3 regions of the Buttiauxella noackiae genome follow, and region 3 is predicted to be linked to each of the others. Evidence: riboswitches for the same ligand, from Rfam matches in the RefSeq annotation. Region 3 holds a riboswitch; each other region holds the start of a gene.
What was found. A riboswitch is a leader RNA that binds a small molecule or an ion and turns the genes downstream of it on or off. The one in region 3 is predicted to bind thiamine pyrophosphate.
Positions count from the first base shown of each region.

Region 1: linked by a shared signal. The riboswitch ahead of thiC (phosphomethylpyrimidine synthase ThiC) and the one ahead of thiB (thiamine ABC transporter substrate binding subunit) in region 3 are both predicted to bind thiamine pyrophosphate.
Region 2: linked by a shared signal. The riboswitch ahead of thiM (hydroxyethylthiazole kinase) and the one ahead of thiB (thiamine ABC transporter substrate binding subunit) in region 3 are both predicted to bind thiamine pyrophosphate.

Region 1 is NZ_JPRU01000007.1:9,280-16,492, reverse strand. Features, by position in the region: gene IX31_RS20680 (DUF1481 domain-containing protein) at 1-147, opposite strand, end outside; gene hupA (nucleoid-associated protein HU-alpha) at 162-434, opposite strand; gene IX31_RS20670 (YjaG family protein) at 621-1,211, opposite strand; gene nfi (deoxyribonuclease V) at 1,255-1,926, opposite strand; gene hemE (uroporphyrinogen decarboxylase) at 1,942-3,006, opposite strand; gene nudC (NAD(+) diphosphatase) at 3,058-3,831, opposite strand; gene IX31_RS20650 (Rsd/AlgQ family anti-sigma factor) at 3,935-4,438, shown strand; TPP riboswitch at 4,489-4,602, shown strand; gene thiC (phosphomethylpyrimidine synthase ThiC) at 4,691-6,592, shown strand; gene thiE (thiamine phosphate synthase) at 6,592-7,213, shown strand, end outside.
Region 2 is NZ_JPRU01000002.1:850,725-857,937, forward strand. Features, by position in the region: gene IX31_RS12385 (ABC transporter substrate-binding protein) at 1-755, opposite strand, end outside; gene IX31_RS12390 (mandelate racemase family protein) at 841-1,995, opposite strand; gene fbaB (class I fructose-bisphosphate aldolase) at 2,233-3,285, opposite strand; gene thiD (bifunctional hydroxymethylpyrimidine kinase/phosphomethylpyrimidine kinase) at 3,464-4,273, opposite strand; gene thiM (hydroxyethylthiazole kinase) at 4,270-5,058, opposite strand; TPP riboswitch at 5,095-5,191, opposite strand; gene IX31_RS12410 (transporter substrate-binding domain-containing protein) at 5,665-6,615, shown strand; gene IX31_RS12415 (EAL domain-containing protein) at 6,992-7,213, shown strand, end outside.
Region 3 is NZ_JPRU01000002.1:391,061-398,273, forward strand. Features, by position in the region: gene IX31_RS10210 (YggT family protein) at 1-52, shown strand, start outside; gene yggU (DUF167 family protein YggU) at 49-339, shown strand; gene IX31_RS10220 (XTP/dITP diphosphatase) at 368-961, shown strand; gene hemW (radical SAM family heme chaperone HemW) at 954-2,090, shown strand; gene IX31_RS10230 (sugar efflux transporter) at 2,186-3,364, opposite strand; gene sgrT (glucose uptake inhibitor SgrT) at 3,506-3,667, opposite strand; gene sgrR (HTH-type transcriptional regulator SgrR) at 3,761-5,449, shown strand; TPP riboswitch at 5,475-5,574, shown strand; gene thiB (thiamine ABC transporter substrate binding subunit) at 5,611-6,594, shown strand; gene thiP (thiamine/thiamine pyrophosphate ABC transporter permease ThiP) at 6,570-7,213, shown strand, end outside.

The DNA of each region.
Region 1 (7,213 bases), on a different contig from region 3:
CTGATCGGCAATATAACCGCTCGCGGTAAATGGCGGGATAGGAGGTTGGCTGCTGCATGCCATTAGCAGCACTGTGCCTGCCAGCGCGACCAAAGGACGGCAGGCAAACAAAAGGGGCGTAAACGCCCCTCTGCTAAAACTGTTCACTGACACTGGTTAACTTACTTAACAGCGTCTTTCAGTGCTTTGCCTGAAACAAATGCCGGCACGTTAGCTGCGGCGATTTTGATTTCATTACCAGTCTGTGGGTTGCGGCCAGTGCGCTCAGCACGGTGGTTTACCTTGAAGGTACCGAAACCAACCAGTTGGACAGCATCACCTTCTTTCAGAGACTCAGTAATTGCAGCCAGGGTGGATTCCAGAGCAGCTTTAGCCTGTACTTTAGACAGATCAGCCTTGTCAGCAATTACATCAATCAGTTGAGTCTTGTTCATAAGTTATCCTTACAATGTGTTTATCGCTTGCTAAGCATCGAGTGCGACGGAAATGCCAAAAAAGCACTCTCCTGCATACACGCACCGATAGCCACTTTTTTTCGCCCCACAAATGTAGACCAGACGGGGGGCTAATTGGAAGCCTTCAGGGGTGACAATTCGGACTGTAAGTCACGTTTTGCTGTCTTACTGCTGCAAATTTATACCAATATTGCTGCTACCCGCTTCACGCAGGTCCGCACGAAGCCCTTTGATCAGCTCAACATCGCGTTCTTCGCAGTCAGCTAACAGGCGGAAAATCTCCCACTGAATGTCCCATTCTTCTTCAACAGCCGGGTTTGCTCGCAGCTCTTCATCGGTCATTTCACGACCAGCCTGGGTCATTTCCAGCATAGCAACCGTGGTGATTGATGCTTTACTGACTTCAATTGCATGCTCCAGAGTTTCCCCTGAAAGACGTGAGTGAATCAATTCGCTAAGTGCAACGCATGCATCAATCGCCGGGTAGACACCGTAAATATCATAGTCGTCGGCAGACGGAATGCCTTCTTCGAGCTTCTCAAGTTGGCTATCAAAGTTTATTTTCGCATCTTTGACCGTCAGCGTTTCCCAAATCAAGTCGAGAATACGGCGATACAACTGAGGATCACCAAATTCAGTCTTCTGGCAGAACATGGCGTAATTTGGATACATGCGTTCGCATAAAGAAGCCATGAAAGTGACATGTTGCCAGCTTTCCAGTTTCTCCAGGCGCAGATGGATTGGGTTTTGTAACATAGCGATGTCTCAAAGACGGAATATTAGCGGCAGTTTACCTTAATCACCCCTGAATTGCTTGCCACCGCGTGAAAGCCGGGCGACCAGATGCTACAGCATCTGCCCAGCGAGTAGGTTCAGGTAAGCGGTAACCCATCAGACAGCGATTCACCCATAACAAGGCTGTATCAAGGCTTACACGATGGCCTGTGGAGACAAACAACGGATTGCAGCGTTTTTTACTGCGTAACACCCACGCAAGCGGCTCGCTTTTGTCAGTCAGCAACTGGCATGAGCCGGGCTCTTCAGATAACGGTGCAAACTTCCCACATAAACGTTTCTTGGCAACGCCTATCGTTGGGATGTCCACCAGCAGGCCAAAATGGGCGGCAACGCCCAAACGCCGTGGGTGCGAAATACCGTGGCCATCAACAAACAGCAGGTCTGGTTTTTGCGACAGCATTTCCCAGGCGGCAAGCAGCGCAGGGTATTCGCGAAACGAGAGGAAACCGGGGATATAAGGCATTGAGGTGGCAACACGCGCCACCTGATACTCAACCAGTTCGAGGGAAGGATATTTCAATAACACAATGGCGGCTCGTGTAACTTCACCGCCCTGCTCAAACCCAACGTCAGCCCCGGCGATTAACCGTGGAGGATCCTGCTCAAGACGATCCTCACGGATCACCTGTGAAGCTAATTCGATCTGTTGCTTACGAAGATTTGCGAGATCCATTCCCTCTCCTGATTTTTACAGGTGATACGGTTTCGACAAACGATGTACCGCTTCAACAAATGCACCCGCGTGTTCTGGCGGAACATCCTGGTGAATGCCATGGCCCAGGTTAAAGACGTGGCCTTCACCTTTACCGAATCCTGCCAGAATCGTTGCGACTTCTTCTTCGATACGTGCAGGCTGAGCATAAAGCATGGACGGGTCCATATTGCCCTGCAGTGCGACTTTATGGCCTACACGGCGACGAGCATCGGCGATATCGGTCGTCCAGTCTAATCCCAGCGCATCACATCCCGTTTCAGCCATCGCTTCCAACCATTGGCCGCCACCCTTAGTGAACATAGTCACTGGCACGCGACGACCTTCGTTTTCACGTAGCAGGCCATCAATGATTTTGTGCATGTAATAGAGCGAGAACTGCTGATAATCACGCCCGGTCAACACGCCACCCCAGGTATCGAAAATCATCACCGATTGCGCGCCAGCTTTGATTTGCGCATTCAGGTATAGCGTGACGCTTTGCGCCAGCTTATCGAGCAGAAGATGCAGCGCTTGCGGGTCGGCATACATCATCTTTTTAATCACGGTAAAGGCTTTGCTGCTACCGCCTTCAACCATATAAGTCGCAAGCGTCCACGGGCTACCGCTGAAGCCAATCAGCGGCACTTCGCCTTTTAGCTCGCGGCGAATGGTGCGCACTGCATTCATCACATAACCCAGTTCACCTTCCGGATCAGGAATCGGCAACTTTTCAACATCAGCACGGCTGGTGATAGGTGAGCGGAAACGTGGGCCTTCGCCCGCTTCAAAATAGAGGCCAAGCCCCATCGCATCCGGTACGGTGAGGATGTCGGAGAAGAGGATCGCCGCATCCAACGGGTAGCGACGCAGCGGTTGCAAAGTCACTTCGCAAGCCAACTCCGCATTTTTGCACAGCGACATAAAATCGCCGGCCTGGGCACGTGTTGCTTTGTATTCTGGCAAGTAACGACCTGCCTGCCTCATCATCCATACTGGCGTGGTATCTACAGGCTGGCGTTGCAGCGCCCGCAGGTAACGATCGTTCTTCAGTTCAGTCATTTTGCATTTCCTTTGGCTGGAACTCTAAATACATTCCGCCAGTTTACCACGTCATTCATACTCTGCCCGACACAGGGCGACAGTGTCTTCAATCAGTCGACGAGCAACCGTACCAGGTGGCGGCAATAACGGAAGTTGGTCATAACGATACCAACCCGCATCAAGTAACTCTTTCGGGTCAATTTCAATCTCACCACTGTGATATTCCGCCATGAATGCGGTCATTAAAGATTGCGGGAACGGCCATGGTTGGGAAGTCACATAACGCAAATTCTTCACGTGGATGCTGCTTTCTTCCATCACTTCACGCGCCACTGCTTGCTCGAGGGTTTCCCCTACTTCGACAAACCCGGCCAGCACGGTATAAACCCCACCGCGATGGCGTGTGTGCTGAGCAAGCAGAATGTGGTCGTCACGGCGGATAGCCACGATGATGCACGGTGAAATTTGTGGATAGTAGCGTTCACGACAATGGCTACACAGCATCGCCCATTCGGTTTTGCTAACGTGCATTTCATGGCCGCAGTAACCACAGAATTTATGTGAGCGATAGAACTCGGCTAACTGCACGCCACGCCCGGCAAGTTGAAATAACCCTGGGTCCTGGTCAATAACCTGGCGCACTGAGCCCATATCTGCACGGCGATTTTGTCGCACTAACCACACCGGCTCACTTTCCCACTCGCCGATATGCATCCCAACCGCACCCTCAAGCTGAAAATCTTGCGCCGCTCCGTGAGGTAGCTCACCTTTCGGCAACCACAATTTTTGTTCATGACTGACGATAAACCAGCCCTGATCTAACTTTTGAATTACACGTTCCATAACCTGGTGCACATCCCCGAGTTCGCTGGTATAAACAAATGGTCGTAACAATTTTGGGTACGTTTGCGTTACATCTTTTACTCACGGAATCACGGAGTCAATCATGCTTAACCAGTTAGAAAATCTGACTGAGCGCGTCGGTGGTAGTAATGAGTTAATCGACCAATGGCTACATGCCCGCAAACATTTATTGGTGGCTTATTACAATATGGTAGGGATCAAGCCTAACAAGGAATCCCATACCGCGCTCAATGAAAAGGCTCTGGATAACTTTTGCCATAATCTGGTGGATTATCTTTCTGCCGGTCATTTCAATATTTATGAACGCATTATCAGCGAAATGGAAGGTAGCAGCCCACTTTTAGCCGCAACTCACCTTTATCCGCAGCTTGAAGCCAACACCCAACACATTATGGATTTTTACGATTCGCATCTCGAAAGTGCTATCGATGATGATAACTATATTGAGTTCCAGAAAGCATTATCCGGCATCGGCGAAGCGCTGGAATCACGTTTCTCGCTGGAAGATAAACTCATTCTGTTGGCGTACGACAATGATTTAAATGACAGTGCTAACGATACCGGCAGCCTTGCACGTCCGGCTTGAGTTCTGCTCTGTTAACGAGTAGTTTACATAGCGACCCGTAGCAATACGGGTTTATCTTGTCGGAGTGCCGAGTGTTTAATTGAACACCGGCTGAGACCGTTAATTCGGGATCCGCGGAACCTGATCAGGCTAATACCTGCGAAGGGAACAAGAGTAATTCTGCTTTTGGGTTCACCCGTACGCGGGCGCCCCACATTCATTACTCCTCCGTTGTTCTGACAAGCCACTTCCTGATAAACACTGGAATGAGCTATGTCTACTACTGAAAAAAAACTAAACCGCCGCGAACAACGCGCTGCTGCCCAACATTTTATCAATACGTTGGAAGGTACTGCTTTCCCCAACTCCCAACGTATTTATCTAACTGGCTCACGCGATGATATCCGCGTACCGATGCGCGAAATTCAACTCAGCCCAACCGCAACTGGCGGTACCAAAGAAAACCCTTTATTCACCCCTAACGATGCGATACCGGTGTATGACACTTCTGGCCCGTATGGCGACCCGGCAATCAGCATCGACGTTCTGCGCGGGCTTTCACCACTGCGTGAAAACTGGATTGCCGAACGTGATGACTGCGAAATACTGACCGACCGTAGCTCTGCGTATACCAAAGAGCGCCTTGCTGATGATGGCCTGGACGAATTGCGTTTTGAAACACAACTCACGCCTAAGCGCGCTAAGGCTGGAAAAATCGTTACGCAACTGCACTATGCACGACAGGGAATTGTGACGCCGGAAATGGAGTTTATCGCCGTCCGTGAAAACATGGGCCGTGAACGCATTCGCGATGAAGTGTTACGCCACCAGCATCCAGGCCAGGGTTTTGGCGCGCGCCTGCCAGAAAATATTACCCCTGAATTTGTGCGTGACGAAGTCGCCGCAGGCCGGGCAATTATCCCTGCCAATATCAACCACCCCGAATCTGAGCCAATGGTTATCGGGCGTAATTTCCTTGTCAAAGTGAATGCTAATATCGGCAACTCAGCGGTCACCTCCTCCATTGAAGAAGAAGTGGAAAAACTGGTCTGGTCAACACGCTGGGGGGCGGACACCGTGATGGATCTATCTACTGGCCGCTATATCCACGAAACCCGCGAATGGATTTTGCGTAATAGCCCTGTGCCAATCGGAACAGTGCCAATCTACCAGGCACTGGAAAAAGTAAACGGCATTGCTGAAGACCTGACCTGGGAAATGTTTCGCGACACGCTTCTGGAACAAGCCGAGCAAGGCGTGGACTACTTCACTATTCACGCTGGAGTGTTGCTGCGTTATGTGCCGATGACAGCCAAACGCCTGACCGGAATTGTATCGCGTGGCGGATCGATTATGGCGAAATGGTGCCTGTCGCATCATCAGGAAAACTTTCTGTATGAGCACTTCCGCGAAATTTGCGAAATTTGTGCCGCTTACGACGTTTCACTCTCACTGGGCGATGGCCTGCGCCCTGGCTCCATTCAGGATGCCAACGATGAAGCGCAATTCTCAGAACTACATACACTGGGCGAACTGACCAAAATTGCCTGGGAATACGATGTGCAGGTAATGATTGAAGGGCCAGGACATGTGCCAATGCAGATGATCCGCCGCAATATGACCGAAGAACTGGAGCATTGCCACGAAGCTCCGTTCTATACACTCGGCCCGCTGACCACGGACATTGCGCCAGGTTACGACCATTTCACTTCCGGTATTGGAGCCGCCATGATCGGCTGGTTTGGCTGCGCGATGCTCTGTTACGTGACGCCAAAAGAGCACCTCGGCCTGCCGAATAAAGAAGATGTTAAACAGGGGCTGATTACCTACAAAATTGCGGCGCATGCTGCAGACCTGGCAAAAGGCCATCCCGGCGCGCAAATCCGCGACAACGCCATGTCAAAAGCCCGCTTCGAGTTCCGCTGGGAAGATCAGTTTAATCTCGCGCTCGATCCCTTCACCGCTCGCGCCTATCACGATGAAACGCTGCCGCAAGAATCCGGCAAAGTCGCTCACTTCTGTTCGATGTGCGGGCCAAAATTCTGCTCAATGAAAATCTCCCAGGAAGTGCGTGATTTCGCGGCTAAACAGGCGATTGAAGTCGGCATGGAAGATATGTCGCAAACGTTCCGGGCAAAAGGCGGTGAAATTTACCTGCGCCAGGAGGAAGTGTGATGAGCGAATCAGCTTTTTCAGATGTTCCAAAACGCCTGGGATTGTATCCGGTGGTGGATAGTGTGGAGTGGATCGAGCGTTTGCTAGAGGCTGGTGTACGCACCATCCAGCTACGAATCAAAGACAAAGTCGAAAGCGACGTAGAAGCCGATATTATCGCGGCCATCAAACTGGGCGATCGCTACAACGCACGTTTATTCATTAACGATTACTGGCAACTGGCGATAAAACATCGCGCTTACGGCGTGCATCTCGGTCAGGAAGATATGGATGTGGCAAATCTGGACGCTATTCGCGATGCGGGTCTGCGGCTTGGACTTTCCACTCACGATAATATGGAAATGGATCGCGCCCTCGCGGCACGCCCCTCGTACATCGCTCTGGGGCATGTTTTTCCAACCAATACCAAACAGATGCCGTCTGCCCCGCAGGGGCTCGAGCAATTGGCTGAACATATCAAAACCCTCGGTGATTATCCCACCGTGGCGATTGGCGGAATTAGCCTGGAACGAGTTCCTGCCGTCCTCGCCACTGGCGTTGGCAGTGTGGCTGTTGTTAGCGCAATAACTCAGGCTGCTAACTGGCAAACTGCTACTGCGCAGCTACTGGAACTGGTGGGGG
Region 2 (7,213 bases), 460 kb from region 3:
ATCAGGCGTAAAGTTTGCGATTCCTGGAAGTGACGGAATACCACGCGGGAGAGTTTAGGGGCACCACGCCAGTAATCCGGATTGCGCTTCATACGCAATACATCTTTGGCCTGCCATACCTCAAGGCTAAATGGCCCGGAACCCGCTTCGTTAGTCGTCAGCCAGCGGTTGCCCCAGTCGTCATTTTGTACATGCTGCTCTACCGTTTTACTGTCCAGTACCACAACACTTCCGAGTGCCGCCAGGGAATAGATAACCAGCTGCGGGTCATTCGCTTTTGGTAGCGTGATTTCCACCGTTGAATCATCGAGCGCTTTCACATGCTCATCGATGTTCTTTTTGCTAAAACCATAGGATTTCCATACTGATGCCTGTGCCAGGTTGAGATGCAAAACGCGGCGCATTGACCACACCACGTCGTCTGCGGTGAGTAGATTACCGGAGTGAAATTTCACGCCATCGCGCAGATGGAACGTCAGGCGGTTGCCGTCCTCCGAGATATCCCAGGAGGTTGCCAGTGCCGGCCGCACGTTGGTGAGTTTCGCCGGATCTAATTCCACCAGCGGGTCATAAAGATTGACGACCAGCGCCACCACTTCATTACCGGTCATTGCAGCCGGGTCGAGGGTAAGCAGGTTATTCATATTCATGCCGATGATCAGCTGGTCAGGTGGCGTTTTCGCCACAGCCGAGCCACTACCGAACATGAAAAGGAGCGTGAGAATCCACGCCCCCAGTCGGGAGCTTCGATTCATGATAGATACCATTTTGTAGGGTAAGAATGACCCAGCGTCTTGCGCCGGGCTTATTATTGTTCAGCGATGAAAAGACCCTGACGGGTCAGTCGCGGCTGATGGTATGTGTTTCTATATATTCAAAATTGATATCTTCACCAAGCCCCGGCCGCTGCGGCAAATGCACAAAACCGTCGGCATCCATCGGGTCAACGATACTGTTCAGGTATGCGGCAGGCTCGTCATATTCGAGGAACGGGTGCAGTAATCCGCGCTCATACCAGCGGCAGTTACGTATCGCCCCGACTACAGCAAGGCTTGCCGCGCCGTTGCCGTGAACTTCGCAATCCATGCCGAAAGATTCAGCCAGTGCCGCCACTTTCATGGTTGGTGAAATACCACCAACGCCATTGGCACCGGCGCGCAGAATGTCGCACGCGCCTGCTTTCACCCAGTCCGCGCGGCTGTGATGCTTGCCACCAAGGCTTTCAGGCCCAACAACGTCAATAGATAAGTTCTCAGAAAGCCAGACGTAGGACGCCATGCTCTCTTCTTCCATGGGTTCTTCGAACCAGGAAAAGTTGAGTTTTTCAAGCTCCTTGCCGATGTACAGCGCCTGACTACGGCTGTACCAGTGGTAACCATCAAGCATTAAATCGATGTCCGGCCCCACGGCTTCGCGCACGGCGGCACAGGCTTTGACATCCATTTTGGGATCTGGTGCGAAGGCAACCGGCGGCATCCAGGTATGGAGTTTGATGGCTTTATAGCCGCGAGCCACCAGCTTTTCTGCGAACTGCCCAAATTCGTCTGGCGTGGATAATCCCCCTTCCAGTTCATCACCGCACATGGTGCTGCCATAAGCTGGCACTTTGTCGCGGAAACCGCCAAGCAATTTGTAGACCGGCACTTTCAGTTTGCGGCCAATTAAATCCCACAATGCTTGCTCAACAAACGAGAGTGCGCGCTCGGTGAGTTGGTGCGCACTACCGCGCTGCCAGTGCACCAGATCCTGCCAGATGCGTTCGCGGTTAAATGGGTCTTGCCCAACCAATACCTTGCGGAAGAATGCATTTACTACATATGGGCGCACCACTTCTGGCGGCGCGAAAGAGTAGCCGCAGTCCCCTTCATCTGTGGTAATGGTCAGCATTGCCATTTTCGCAAGGCTTTCCGGGCCAGGATGAGAGTGGCCTGCACTGTCAGAAACTCGGCGGGTTGGGTAAGTAAAAACGGTTACGTTCACGGATTCTATTTTCACGGCTGTTATTGTCCCTTTGTTAATTTAAAACAGCGTTTCACCACTTACTCTATGCGTAAAAAATCACCTTCGCCTCGTTCAAAGGTGCTTAAATACGAGTCATTATTTGGACATATGTCCAGGAGGGCGTGATGCTTTTCACAAAATGTTATGGAATTGTGATGAAGATTACTGATGGAGGCGGGGAAGTTTTTGGCGGGTGTCGCATGTGCTAACCCGCCAGGAATACGCAGAAAATCAGGCGATAGTGACTTTGTTGTTCAGATACACGTCTTGCACGGCATTAATCAACTTAACCCCCTCAGACATGGATTTCTTAAAGGCTTTGCGGCCAAGAATTAACCCCATGCCGCCCGCACGCTTATTAATAACTGCGGTACGCACAGCATCTGTCAGATCGGTTTCACCTCCAGCGGCACCACCCGAGTTAATCAACCCTGCGCGGCCCATATAGCAGTTGGCCAGTTGGTAACGCACCAGGTCAATCGGATTATCGCTGGTCAGTTTGGTGTACACACGGTCATCGGTATAACCAAAGTTTACCGCCTTGTAGCCGCCATTATTTTCCGCCATTTTCTGCTTCACGATATCCGCGCCAATCGTGGCGGCCAGATGGTTTGCCTGGCCAGTTAGATCGGCGCTTACGTGGTAATCCACACCGTCTTTTTTAAAGTCCGGGTTACGTAGATATGCCCAAAGCACAGTGACCAGCCCCAGTTCATGTGCGCGCTCAAACGCCACAGAAATCTCTTCAATCTGGCGACGTGACTCAGGCGAACCAAAGTAGATAGTCGCCCCTACTGCCACCGCCCCCATATTGAAAGCCTGCTCGACGCTTGTATATAACGTCTGGTCGAAAGTATTTGGGTAACTGAGCGTTTCGTTGTGGTTAAGTTTGACGAGGAAAGGAATGCGATGCGCGTAACGTCGTGACACCGATGCCAGCACACCATAGGTTGAAGCGACACAGTTGCAGCCAGCTTCAATCGCCAGCTCAACAATGTTTTTCGGGTCAAAATAGAGAGGGTTTGCCGCAAAAGATGCCCCGGCGGAGTGTTCCACACCCTGATCGACCGGTAAAATAGAAAGGTAACCAGTGCCAGCAAGCCGCCCGGTGTTATACAGCGTTTGCATGTTTCGTAGCACCGCAGGCGGGCGGTTGTTATCCACCATCACGCGGTCTACATAATCCGAACCTGGCAGATACAACTGGTCTGCCGGAATAGTCATACAACGATGCTGTAACAAGCTGTCGGCATCTTTGCCAAGCAGCTGTGCAATATCAGTCATAATACGCTCCCGTAAATTCAGCGAGCACCCTGCCCGCTGAGGATGGATTCTCCTGGCCTGCTTTCATTAAAACAGGCAGACATAATCCTGGCCGTGACTGACGGTATTCGCCACCTACGGGAGCACTTTCGGTTTGTTTTGCGGTGTAACGTTTTATACCCGGCGGAGATTTACCCCATTACCACCACTCGTGAAAATGATGCACTGGCCCAATTCCTTGCCCAACCTCCAGCGAATCCGCCTGTTTTAATGCCTGAGACAGCCACTTTTTCGCCGCTGTGATAGTTTGAGGCCAGTCGTTGTTGCGTGGATAAAGTGCCGCAAGAGCTGCGGATAATGTGCAACCCGTACCATGCGTATGACGCGTTTGCACACGTGGCGCAGTAAAACGTTGTGCTCCACTTTGGGTAAACAACCAATCAGGGCTTTCAGCATCATCAAGATGGCCGCCTTTCATCAGCACGGCCTTGCATCCCATTCCTAGCAATGCATCTCCCTGCTCTTTCATTTCACGTTCATTACAAGCTTGCGCCGTATTCAACAGAGCTGCCGCTTCGGGTAAGTTCGGGGTAATCAATGCCACCTGCGGTAATAACCTGCGGCGTAAACTTTCTACCGCCGAAGGGGCAAGCAACGGGTCGCCACTTTTCGCCAGCATTACCGTATCAAGCACCACGTTTTTCACTTTGTAAAATGCCAACCTCTCGGCCACAGCATCAACAATATCTGTTTCTGCCAACATGCCAATTTTGACGGTGTCGATGCGAACATCGCTCAGTACAGAGTCAAGTTGGGCTGCGACAAATTCAGGTTCGATACGATAAACCGACTGCACTCCTCGCGTATTTTGTGCAACCAGCGCGGTAATGACACTAGTGCCATACGCACCCAATGCCGAGAACGTTTTAAGGTCGGCCTGGATACCCGCACCACCACTCGGGTCGGTTCCAGCAATAGTGAGCGCATTAATGCGTTTTACTCCTTTCATATCAGGGCCTCCGCATTAAGTGCGTAAAGCGCGTCCAGAAAGGCTGGAGTGAAACTACCGGGCCCACGGCTTGCAGCAATTGCCTGCTCGCCAGCACATTTCATAAACTGGCAGGCGGAAGCAACATTATCTAGCCGGGAGCCAGGCAATGAACAACAGGCAGCCACAACCGCAGAAAGTGCGCATCCTGTGCCGACAACACGCGTCATCAACGCACCACCACCGGCAACGCTCCAGGCATTCTCGCCATCGGTGACATAATCTTCTTCACCTGTAACTGCAACAATTGCACCAGTCATCTGCGCAAGTTTGAGAGCGGCGGGTAGTGCGCAAAGCGCCTCTTCAGTGCTGTCCACACCTCGTCCGCCACCAGTTTCACCCGCAAGAGCCATGATTTCCGACGCATTACCACGAATGGCGGCCGGTTTTAATTCAAGAATGGTGCGTGCAAATTTTGTACGAAAATCCAGGCCACCGACGGCTACGGGATCCAGAACCCAGGGGGTTGATGATTGGTTAGCGGCATGAATGGCTGCAAGCATCGCAACGCTACGCTCAGAGGTAAGTGTGCCGATATTGATGAGTAGAGCGCAGGCTATAGGGCTAAATTGTGCGGCTTCTTCGGGCTCAATGACCATCGCAGGAGCCGCACCAATAGCGAGCAAAACGTTGGCGGTAAAATTCTGCACCACATCGTTAGTCATGCAATGAACTAAAGGAGAGACTTGACGTAAATTATGTAAAACCGACGCGGCAAGGTGGCCGGGTAGCAGGTCAGGCTGCATATTGAAAGCTCCTGCCCGGCGTGAAGAAGGGATGCCATGGCAGGCATCTGACTTCCCTACGCTGGCATTATCCAGATCAGGTGGTACGGGTATTTCTCAGCCTTCACAAAGAAGGGCACCCCGAGTCATTTAAATCAAAATCAACTACTTGCGAGTAACATCCCGTTAATAGCTGTTCAGGATAATGCCAGCGGAAAGTCTGACAGACAAGTTCTTAATGTCCGTGACCCCAGTGAAATGATGACCAACTTTCCCTGGCATCATCTTTATCAGGATTTGACTATTAATGAGAATACTCTCTCAAAACCTATTAACATAAATCTAAAAAATTAATTTATTATAGTTAACGAATTCACCAGTCGTTATTTTTGACCAACCAGTCAAAATTATTTCTATGGAGCTTTTAATTTTGCCAATAGCTGTTAATACACTGAAACAACTTGATCATTAAATGATCGCAATGTATTTAAAATATACTGAAAAAAACATCAACTCTACCTTGTTCGATATAATGAAATTGGCAACAGCATGCTTTATGTGTATAACTAGCAACAAATATTTGCCTTTGATCTTTTCTTATAAAAAAACATAAATCCAACATCCTATATGAATATCGAAAACAAAATCTCAACTAATAAAAACAGTATTGCAAAAATATTCAATTGGTTAATTACATGTATTTTTATTGTTTCTGGTCTGTTTGTCTCTGTGGCTCAAGCCCAACAATCAAAGACGATAGAGAGCATCACAAATACTCATCAGATAAACATCGCCTATCGTGATGCCCCACCTTTTTCTTATGCAGCATCGGATGGCAAAGTTGTTGGTTATGTCATTGATTTATGCAACGTTATTGTTAGTGATATTAGTAAACATCTGAATATACCTGACTTAAAGATTAATTATATTGATAACAAATATCTACCAGACAGAGATGCTTTATTGCGTGAAAAGAAGGTAGATATGATCTGTTCCGTTAATGCTAACGTCATTGAATGGAAAACGATTGCAGACTATTCAATCCCCTATACTTATTCATACACACGATTCGCAACGTTAAAGAACAAAAATATATCATCTATTGATCAATTAGCCGGGCACACTGTTAGTGTGACATCGGGATCAGTTGATGCCCTTGCTCTTAACCAGGCCAATCGTGAGTTGGGTCTCAATTTATTCGTCATTACTACTCCGACCATGGAAAAAGCTTTTGAGCTGATGCGCAATGGAAAAACATCCGCTGCCTTTATCAACGACATTTCATTAAAAGAAATCATTGAGGCTCAGAGCGATAAAACTTCATTTTCCATTAGTGATAAAGGGGTTGGAAAACCACAATTCTTTGTCATATTGCTACCGCACGATGACCAAGAATTTAAGTCACTGGTAAATCAGAGTCTTTGTAAAATAAGAAAATCACCTGATTTTGGAAAAATTCATGACATCTGGTTTAATAAACCAATTCCTTATTTAAAGTTAAATTTACAAAGCCCTTATTCACAAGAAATGGATAAAGCCTTAACGCAATTTGATGATTGTTCAAGTGCAGAACGATAAATAGTTAGTCGCCCACTACATTGGGTGGCTTGAAGAATGTATTGAACTACAAACCTTCCAGCAGAGACTCCTATTACGAGATACATTTCCAATTTCCTGACTTATACACACACTATTACCCAATGCAAATACAACGATCGATTTTTAAACCATAAACAAACATGAGAACACCATAAACAACATTCATAGCATGTTAATAACATATTGTTTTTGTCTAATCATACATTTCATTTGACTCGTCACTAAAATCCATATGAAAATTAATAGCAAATTATTGGTTTAGTGTTTGTTGGATGAATCACGGATAAGATTAAAAACCTCATGGCTATCATTAGACTTTATATAAACGAAAAGTAAACCATTGTGAGTAAGTAGCATGGGGCTTAGAAGTTTTCTTGAAAAAATGTACAAACCTGTGGTTATGGAAAATGAGTTAGCTAACAGAAACTCCAGGATCAACAAAAGTACAGTGGTTAATCAGTGGCGGAATTTTCCATTGATGTATTTAGCTCGCCCTAAAAACCTAAAAAAGTACATCACACTCTGCTTTTCATTTGTTCTTCTGTACTCATTTGCGGATAAACTGAGTAATAGCATT
Region 3 (7,213 bases):
ACTGAACTACCTCGGCATGGACTTGTTCCCGGGGCTTTGGTATTTGCTGTGAGTGCAGTGAGTCAAACCGAGGATGGGCTGGTTTTACGGCTATATATTCAGCCTAAAGCCAGCCGCGATAGCATTGTTGGATTGCATGGCGACGAGTTAAAAGTCGCCATCACCGCCCCACCGATAGACGGCAAAGCCAACGCCCATCTGGTAAAGTATTTGGCTAAGTTGTTCCGCGTTGCCAAAAGCCAGGTTCTGGTTGAGAAAGGTGAGTTGGGCCGCCACAAGCAAATTAAGATTATCAACCCGCAACAAATCCCGACGGAAGTCGCGGCATTGCTCGATTAATCATCTAATTTCACAGGATTTTCTCACTATGCAAAAAGTTGTCCTCGCGACCGGCAATGCCGGCAAAGTGCGTGAACTCGCTGATTTACTGGCCGATTTTGGTCTGGATGTTGTGGCACAAACTGAACTGGGTGTTGAGTCTGCTGAAGAAACTGGCCTGACATTTATCGAGAATGCCATTCTGAAAGCACGCCATGCATCACAAGTTACTGGCCTGCCTGCTATTGCCGATGACTCTGGTCTGGCTGTTGATGTACTCGGCGGCGCACCGGGGATTTACTCCGCACGCTATGCCGGTGTTGATGCCTCAGATCAACAGAACCTGGAAAAGTTACTCGCTACACTGAAAGATGTGCCGGACGAGCAACGCAAAGCACGTTTCCACTGCGTGCTGGTGTATATGCGCCATGCAGAAGATCCCACGCCACTCGTGTGTCACGGTAGCTGGGAAGGTCAAATTACCCGCGAAGCCGCAGGCCAGGGTGGCTTTGGCTACGACCCCATTTTCTTTGTCCCGAGTGAAGGCAAAACTGCCGCTGAACTGACTCGCGATGAAAAACGTGCGATTTCCCACCGTGGGCAAGCGCTAAAACTGTTACTGGAAGCAATGAAAAATGGCTAATTTGCCACCTCTGAGTCTCTATATTCACATCCCGTGGTGCGTACAGAAGTGCCCCTACTGTGACTTCAACTCTCATGCACTCAAAGGCGACGTACCGCACGACGAGTATGTCGCCCATCTGTTGCGCGATCTGGATAACGACGCGCCAATGGCACAAGGACGTGAAATAAAGACCATCTTTATTGGTGGCGGTACGCCGAGCCTGCTTTCAGGTGAGGCGATGCAAAATCTGCTCGACGGTGTGCGTGCTCGCCTGCCGTTGGCAGCTGATGCGGAAATCACAATGGAAGCCAACCCAGGAACGGTAGAAGCAGACCGATTCGTGAGCTATCAACGTGCGGGTGTGAACCGCATTTCTATCGGCGTGCAGAGTTTTAGCGAACCAAAATTGAAGCGTCTGGGGCGTATCCACGATTCAGGTGAAGCGAAACGTGCAGCACACCTCGCAAGCGGGCTTGGCTTGCGCAGCTTTAACCTGGATTTGATGCACGGCCTGCCGGATCAAACTTTGGAAGAAGCGCTCGACGATTTGCGCCAGGCTATTGAGCTCAGCCCTCCGCATCTTTCCTGGTATCAGCTGACGATTGAGCCAAACACGCTGTTTAGCTCACGCCCGCCAAAATTGCCGGATGACGACGCGTTGTGGGATATTTTCGAGCAAGGCGACAAGCTGCTGACCGCTGCGGGTTACCAGCAATATGAAACCTCTGCCTATGCAAAACCGGGTTACCAGTGCCAGCACAACCTGAACTACTGGCGCTTTGGTGATTACCTGGGGATTGGCTGCGGCGCGCACGGCAAAGTGACATTCCCAGATGGCCGTATTTTGCGTACCGCTAAAACCCGCCATCCGCGTGGTTATATGGAAGGTAAATACCTCGACAAGCAGCACGATGTGGAGCAAGGCGACAAACCGTTCGAGTTCTTTATGAACCGTTTCCGTCTGCTGGAAGCCGCGCCGCGTAAAGAATTTATCCTGTATACCGGGCTTGATGAGTCGGTGATTCGTGCGCAGTTAGACGAGGCAATTGCTAAAGATTATTTGGTTGAAACAGAGGATTATTGGCAGATTACCGAGCATGGGAAGCTGTTTTTGAATTCGCTGTTGGAACTGTTTTTAGCTGAATAATCAGAAGTTATTTGGCGGATGACGCTACGCTTATCCGCCCTACTAAGTGCAGTTGTAGGTTGGATAAGCGTAGCGTCATCCGACATAATTTCGGCTTAAATATTCTTCACCCGGCTCGTCAAAATCAACGCCAGTACCGACAGCCCGGCAATCAGCCAGTACACCGAATGGTGCCCAAAACTCTCCGCCAGCGCCCCCTGTAAAACCCCTGCCAGAATCACACCCGTCGAGATACTATTGGTGAATAATGTGGTTGCAGACCCCGGCCTACCCGGCATTAAATCCTGGAACCACAACATTCCAATACCGGCGACAATACCAATAAACACCGCGTTAAAGAGCTGGAGCAATAGCAGCGCCGTGCGGCTATGGAATAGAATTAAGCCGACGTAGAACAACACGCCAGCCGCCACAGCAATCACCATCATGCGCCGCTTGCCAAAACGCTTCACGTAATAGCCCGCAAGAATCATTGCCGGGATCTCAAGACCCGCAGCCGTTCCCATCAGAAGCCCCGCCAACGATTCGGGCAGCCCTAAATCACTGCTGACCCACAACGGCATGTCGATGATATACATGGTGTTGCAGGTCCACATCAGCATCGAGGCGATAAACAGCATACGGACGTTTTTGTCTTTCCAGCCACTGACCTGGGTAAGCGCCACATCAGCGGGCTGCTCAATTCTTGCGACGGAAGGAAGTGCGAAGAAAATTAGCGCAAGCGAGATAACAAAAATCCCGGCCGCGATAAGAAACATGGTGGTAAAGCCGTAATTTAACGCGAGCATAAACGACAATGGCGGGCCAATAACCCAGGCAAGCGAGAGCTGCGCACGCATGATCGAGCTGAACATCACCACTTCACGCGCTGAGTTATCTGCATACTCACGGGCAAGCGCGAAAATTTGCGGCATGGCGGTATTAGCAATAGACGCGAACATGACGCCAACAGTGATTAACGTCAGGTAATGACGGTTAAAAGCAAAAAGCACACAGTTTGCTACTGCCATCATGCAACAAACCATAATCAGTTTGCGGCGATCGCCCTGATTATCTGAACGCTTCGCCAGTGCCAGGCTGACGAGAATCCCGGCTATCGCATTGACGGTATAAAACAGACCGACCCAGAATGGGCGCACCTCTACTTCGCGACTTAAAAACAGGCTAAGAGTGGGCGCCTGGAGTGCCCCCGCAATCCCCATCATGAAAGCCACAATCATAAATGCGGCATATACCGGATTGAGGCGGCGTCCTTTGGTCAGAAACCAAATCATGCAGAAATTCCTTTTGTTCGAGCGCTCACTGGGTGTGCAAAACGTAAACTATACCTTAATGACGGGCATAAAAAAGCCAGCAGGAACAATCTGCTGGCCAGGTGAAATTCACCAATTCTCAGTCACACATGTATCAACGAGTCAGTGCTTCACGGTCACGGAAGTTGTCACCTCCCACTGCATTAAGTCCTCAAGCATCCTTAGACGTTGCGATGCTGTCAGGCGAGCCAGCCATCCAGCGGAAACACTTTGGGTTGCGGTAAAATACTGTTGATAGAACTTAATAACTGGCGACCGTTTCATATACATCTCCACTTCCTCGTTTCAACGTTGTTAATTATTGGCGTAATATGAGGAGAGTTAAATTGATGAGTTTCTGACGGGAGTTCCTCTTTTATGTCCAGCGGTCGTCTACAACAACAGTTCATACGTTTATGGCAATACTTTGAAGGTAAGCCGCAGGAAACCACGCTTAATGAGCTGGCAGATCTGCTGAATTGCTCCCGTCGCCATATGCGTACGCTACTGAGTGCAATGCAGGAAAAAGGCTGGCTCAGTTGGAAAGCAGAGGTCGGGCGCGGCAAGCGTTCACAGCTGGAATTCCTGTATACCGGCCTTGCACTGCAACAACAGCGGGCTGAAGATCTTCTTGAGCAAGACAGAATTGATCAACTGGTGCAGATCGTTGGTGATAAAGCCGCTGTACGCCAAATGTTGATTTCGCATCTTGGCCGTAGCTTTCGTCAGGGGCGGCATATCCTGCGCGTTCTCTATTACCGCCCACTGTTAAATCTATTACCAGGCTCGGCTTTACGTCGTTCAGAAACCCATATTGCCCGGCAAATTTTCAGCGGATTAATCCGTATAAATGAGGAAAATGGGGAACTGGAAGCAGATATTGCCCATCACTGGCAGCAAATTTCCCCATTACATTGGCGTTTTTATCTGCGCCCCGGCGTTCATTTCCACCATGGACGTGAGCTGGATATGCTGGATGTAATGACGTCCCTGCAACGCATTAATAGCTTGCCGCTGTATTCACATATTACGCAAATTACCTCTCCAACTGCATGGACGCTGGATATCATGCTTTCGCAACCGGACAACTGGTTGCCGTGGCTGCTGGGTAGCGTCAATGCCATGATTCTGCCGCGTGAATGGCAAACCCTGAGCAATTTTTCCCGCCAGCCAGTCGGTACTGGGCCGTACTCTGTCGTGCGCAACAATACTAACCAACTGAAGATTCAGGCTTACGATGATTACTTCGGCTATCGCGCACTCATTGACGAGGTAAATTTCTGGGTATTGCCGGAGATCGGTGAAGATGTCAGTTGCGCAGTGCAACTGTCGGGCATGCCTGATAGTGAAAAAGCCGTAGAAAGCCGCCTGGAAGAAGGCTGCTATTACATTTTGTTTGATAGACGCTCCGAATCTGGCAGTAATGACGAAGTTCGCCGCTGGCTAAGCCATGTGTTGGCCCCCATCCATCTGCTTTATAGCGCGGGAGCTCAAAACCAGCAGTACTGGTTCCCGGCGTATGGGTTATTGCCGCGCTGGCACCACGCACGTCCACAACCGGTGCTTGAAAAACCTGCTGGTCTGGAATCTGTAACGCTGACGTTTTATCGCGATCACGTCGAACACAGAGTTATCAGTAAAGTCATGGAGGAATTGCTGGCTCGCGTAGGGGTTAAGCTTGTGGTGCAGGAGGTTAGCTATGAGGAGTGGCATCAGGGCAATGCTGAAAGCGATATCTGGCTTAACAGCGCGAACTTCACCCTGCCGCTGGAGTTTTCCCTCTATTCTCATCTTTATGAAGTGCCGTTGATTCAAAAATGCATCGCAAATGACTGGGAAACCGATACCCGCAAATGGCATAACGGCGAGCTTTCGCTGCCTGAATGGTGCCAAAAACGAGTTGAAAACAATGATATTTTGCCGTTAATCCACCACTGGCTGCGTATTGAAGGGCAGCGCAGTATGCGCGGTGTACGCATGAACACATTGGGTTGGTTTGACTTTAAATCGGCATGGTTTGCGCCGCCGGAGCCCCAATCCGTGAATACGGGTAAAGAGCTTTCGTAAGATTCACAAAATCATTACAATGCACGCGTTCTCAACGGGGTGCTAAGACGAAAGTCTGGCTGAGATAATACCCGTCGAACCTGATCCGGATAACGCCGGCGAAGGGATTTGAGGCTCAATTCTCAAAGTCCTTTGCCACCCCTAATTCCAAGAGGTGCAAAGTGTTCAAAAAATTCCTGCCGTTACTGGCACTCATCGCAGCCCCTGTTTTTGCAAAACCCCTGCTGACTGTTTACACCTACGACTCTTTTGCTGCCGATTGGGGTCCTGGCCCTGCGGTGAAAAAGGCCTTTGAAGCTGACTGCAATTGCGAGCTTAAATTTGTTGCCCTCGAAGATGGCGTTTCACTGCTTAACCGTCTGCGCATGGAAGGTAAAAACAGCAAAGCCGATGTAGTTCTGGGGCTTGATAACAACCTGCTGGAAGCGGCTGCACAAACCAAACTGTTCGCCCCGAGCAACGTCGACACCGGTTCACTAAAAATCCCAGGCGGCTGGAATAACAGCACCTTCGTGCCGTTCGACTACGGTTATTTCGCCTTTGTGTATGACAAAAACAAACTCAAAAATCCGCCAAAAAGCCTGAAAGAGTTGGTCGAAAGCGACCAACAATGGAAGGTAATTTACCAGGATCCGCGCACCAGTACGCCGGGTTTAGGTCTGCTGTTATGGATGCAGAAAGTTTACGGCGACAAAACGCCTGAAGCCTGGGCGAAACTGGCGAAGAAAACCGTCACCGTCACTAAAGGCTGGTCTGAAGCTTACGGACTGTTCCTGAAAGGCGAAGGCGACCTGGTGATGAGCTACACCACCTCTCCGGCGTATCACATCATTGAAGAGAAAAAAGATAACTACGCGGCAGCCAATTTCAGCGAAGGGCACTATTTGCAGGTGGAAGTGGCGGGTCGCCTGGCTTCAAGCAAGCAGCCAGAGCTGGCAGCGAAATTCATGAAGTTCTTTACCACGCCTGAGTTCCAGAACACGATCCCAACCGGCAACTGGATGTACCCGGTCACAGACGTGAAATTACCAGAAGGCTTTAATAGCCTTGTCAAACCGCAGACCACGCTGGAATTTAGCCCGCAAGACGTCTCTTCCCATCGCGCCAGCTGGATTAGTGAATGGCAACGCTCCGTCAGCCGCTGATCCCAGGCTGGCTGATTCCAGGGCTATGCGCCGCCACTCTCGTGGTCACCGTAGCCCTGGCTGCTTTTCTGGCATTGTGGTTTAACGCCCCGCAAACCGATATCCGCGCTTTGGTGCAGGATAGTTATTTGTGGCACGTACTGCGCTTTTCCTTCTGGCAAGCGTTTCTCTCAGCCGCCCTTTCCGTGTTACCAGCCATTTTTCTTGCCCGGGCACTTTATCGACGCCATTTCCCAGGGCGGCTCGCGCTGTTGCGTTTGTGCGCCATGACGCTGGTTTTGCCAGTGTTGGTGGCAGTGTTCGGGATTCTGACGGTGTATGGTCGCGAAGGCTGGCTGGCCTCATTTTGCGCCTGGCTGGGAATCGAGTGGGCATTTTCGCCCTACGGACTGAAAGGCATTTTGCTGGCCCACGTTTTTTTCAATATGCCGATGGCGACACGCCTGCTTCTTCAGGCACTGGAAAATATCCCCAGCGAACAACGACAGGTCGCCGCGCAGTTGGGAATGCAGGGTTGGAACTTCTTTCGTTTTGTAGAGTGGCCGTGGTTACGCCGCCAGATCCTTCCTGCCGCCGCACTGATTTTCATGCTCTGCTTCGCAAGTTTTGCCACGGTGCT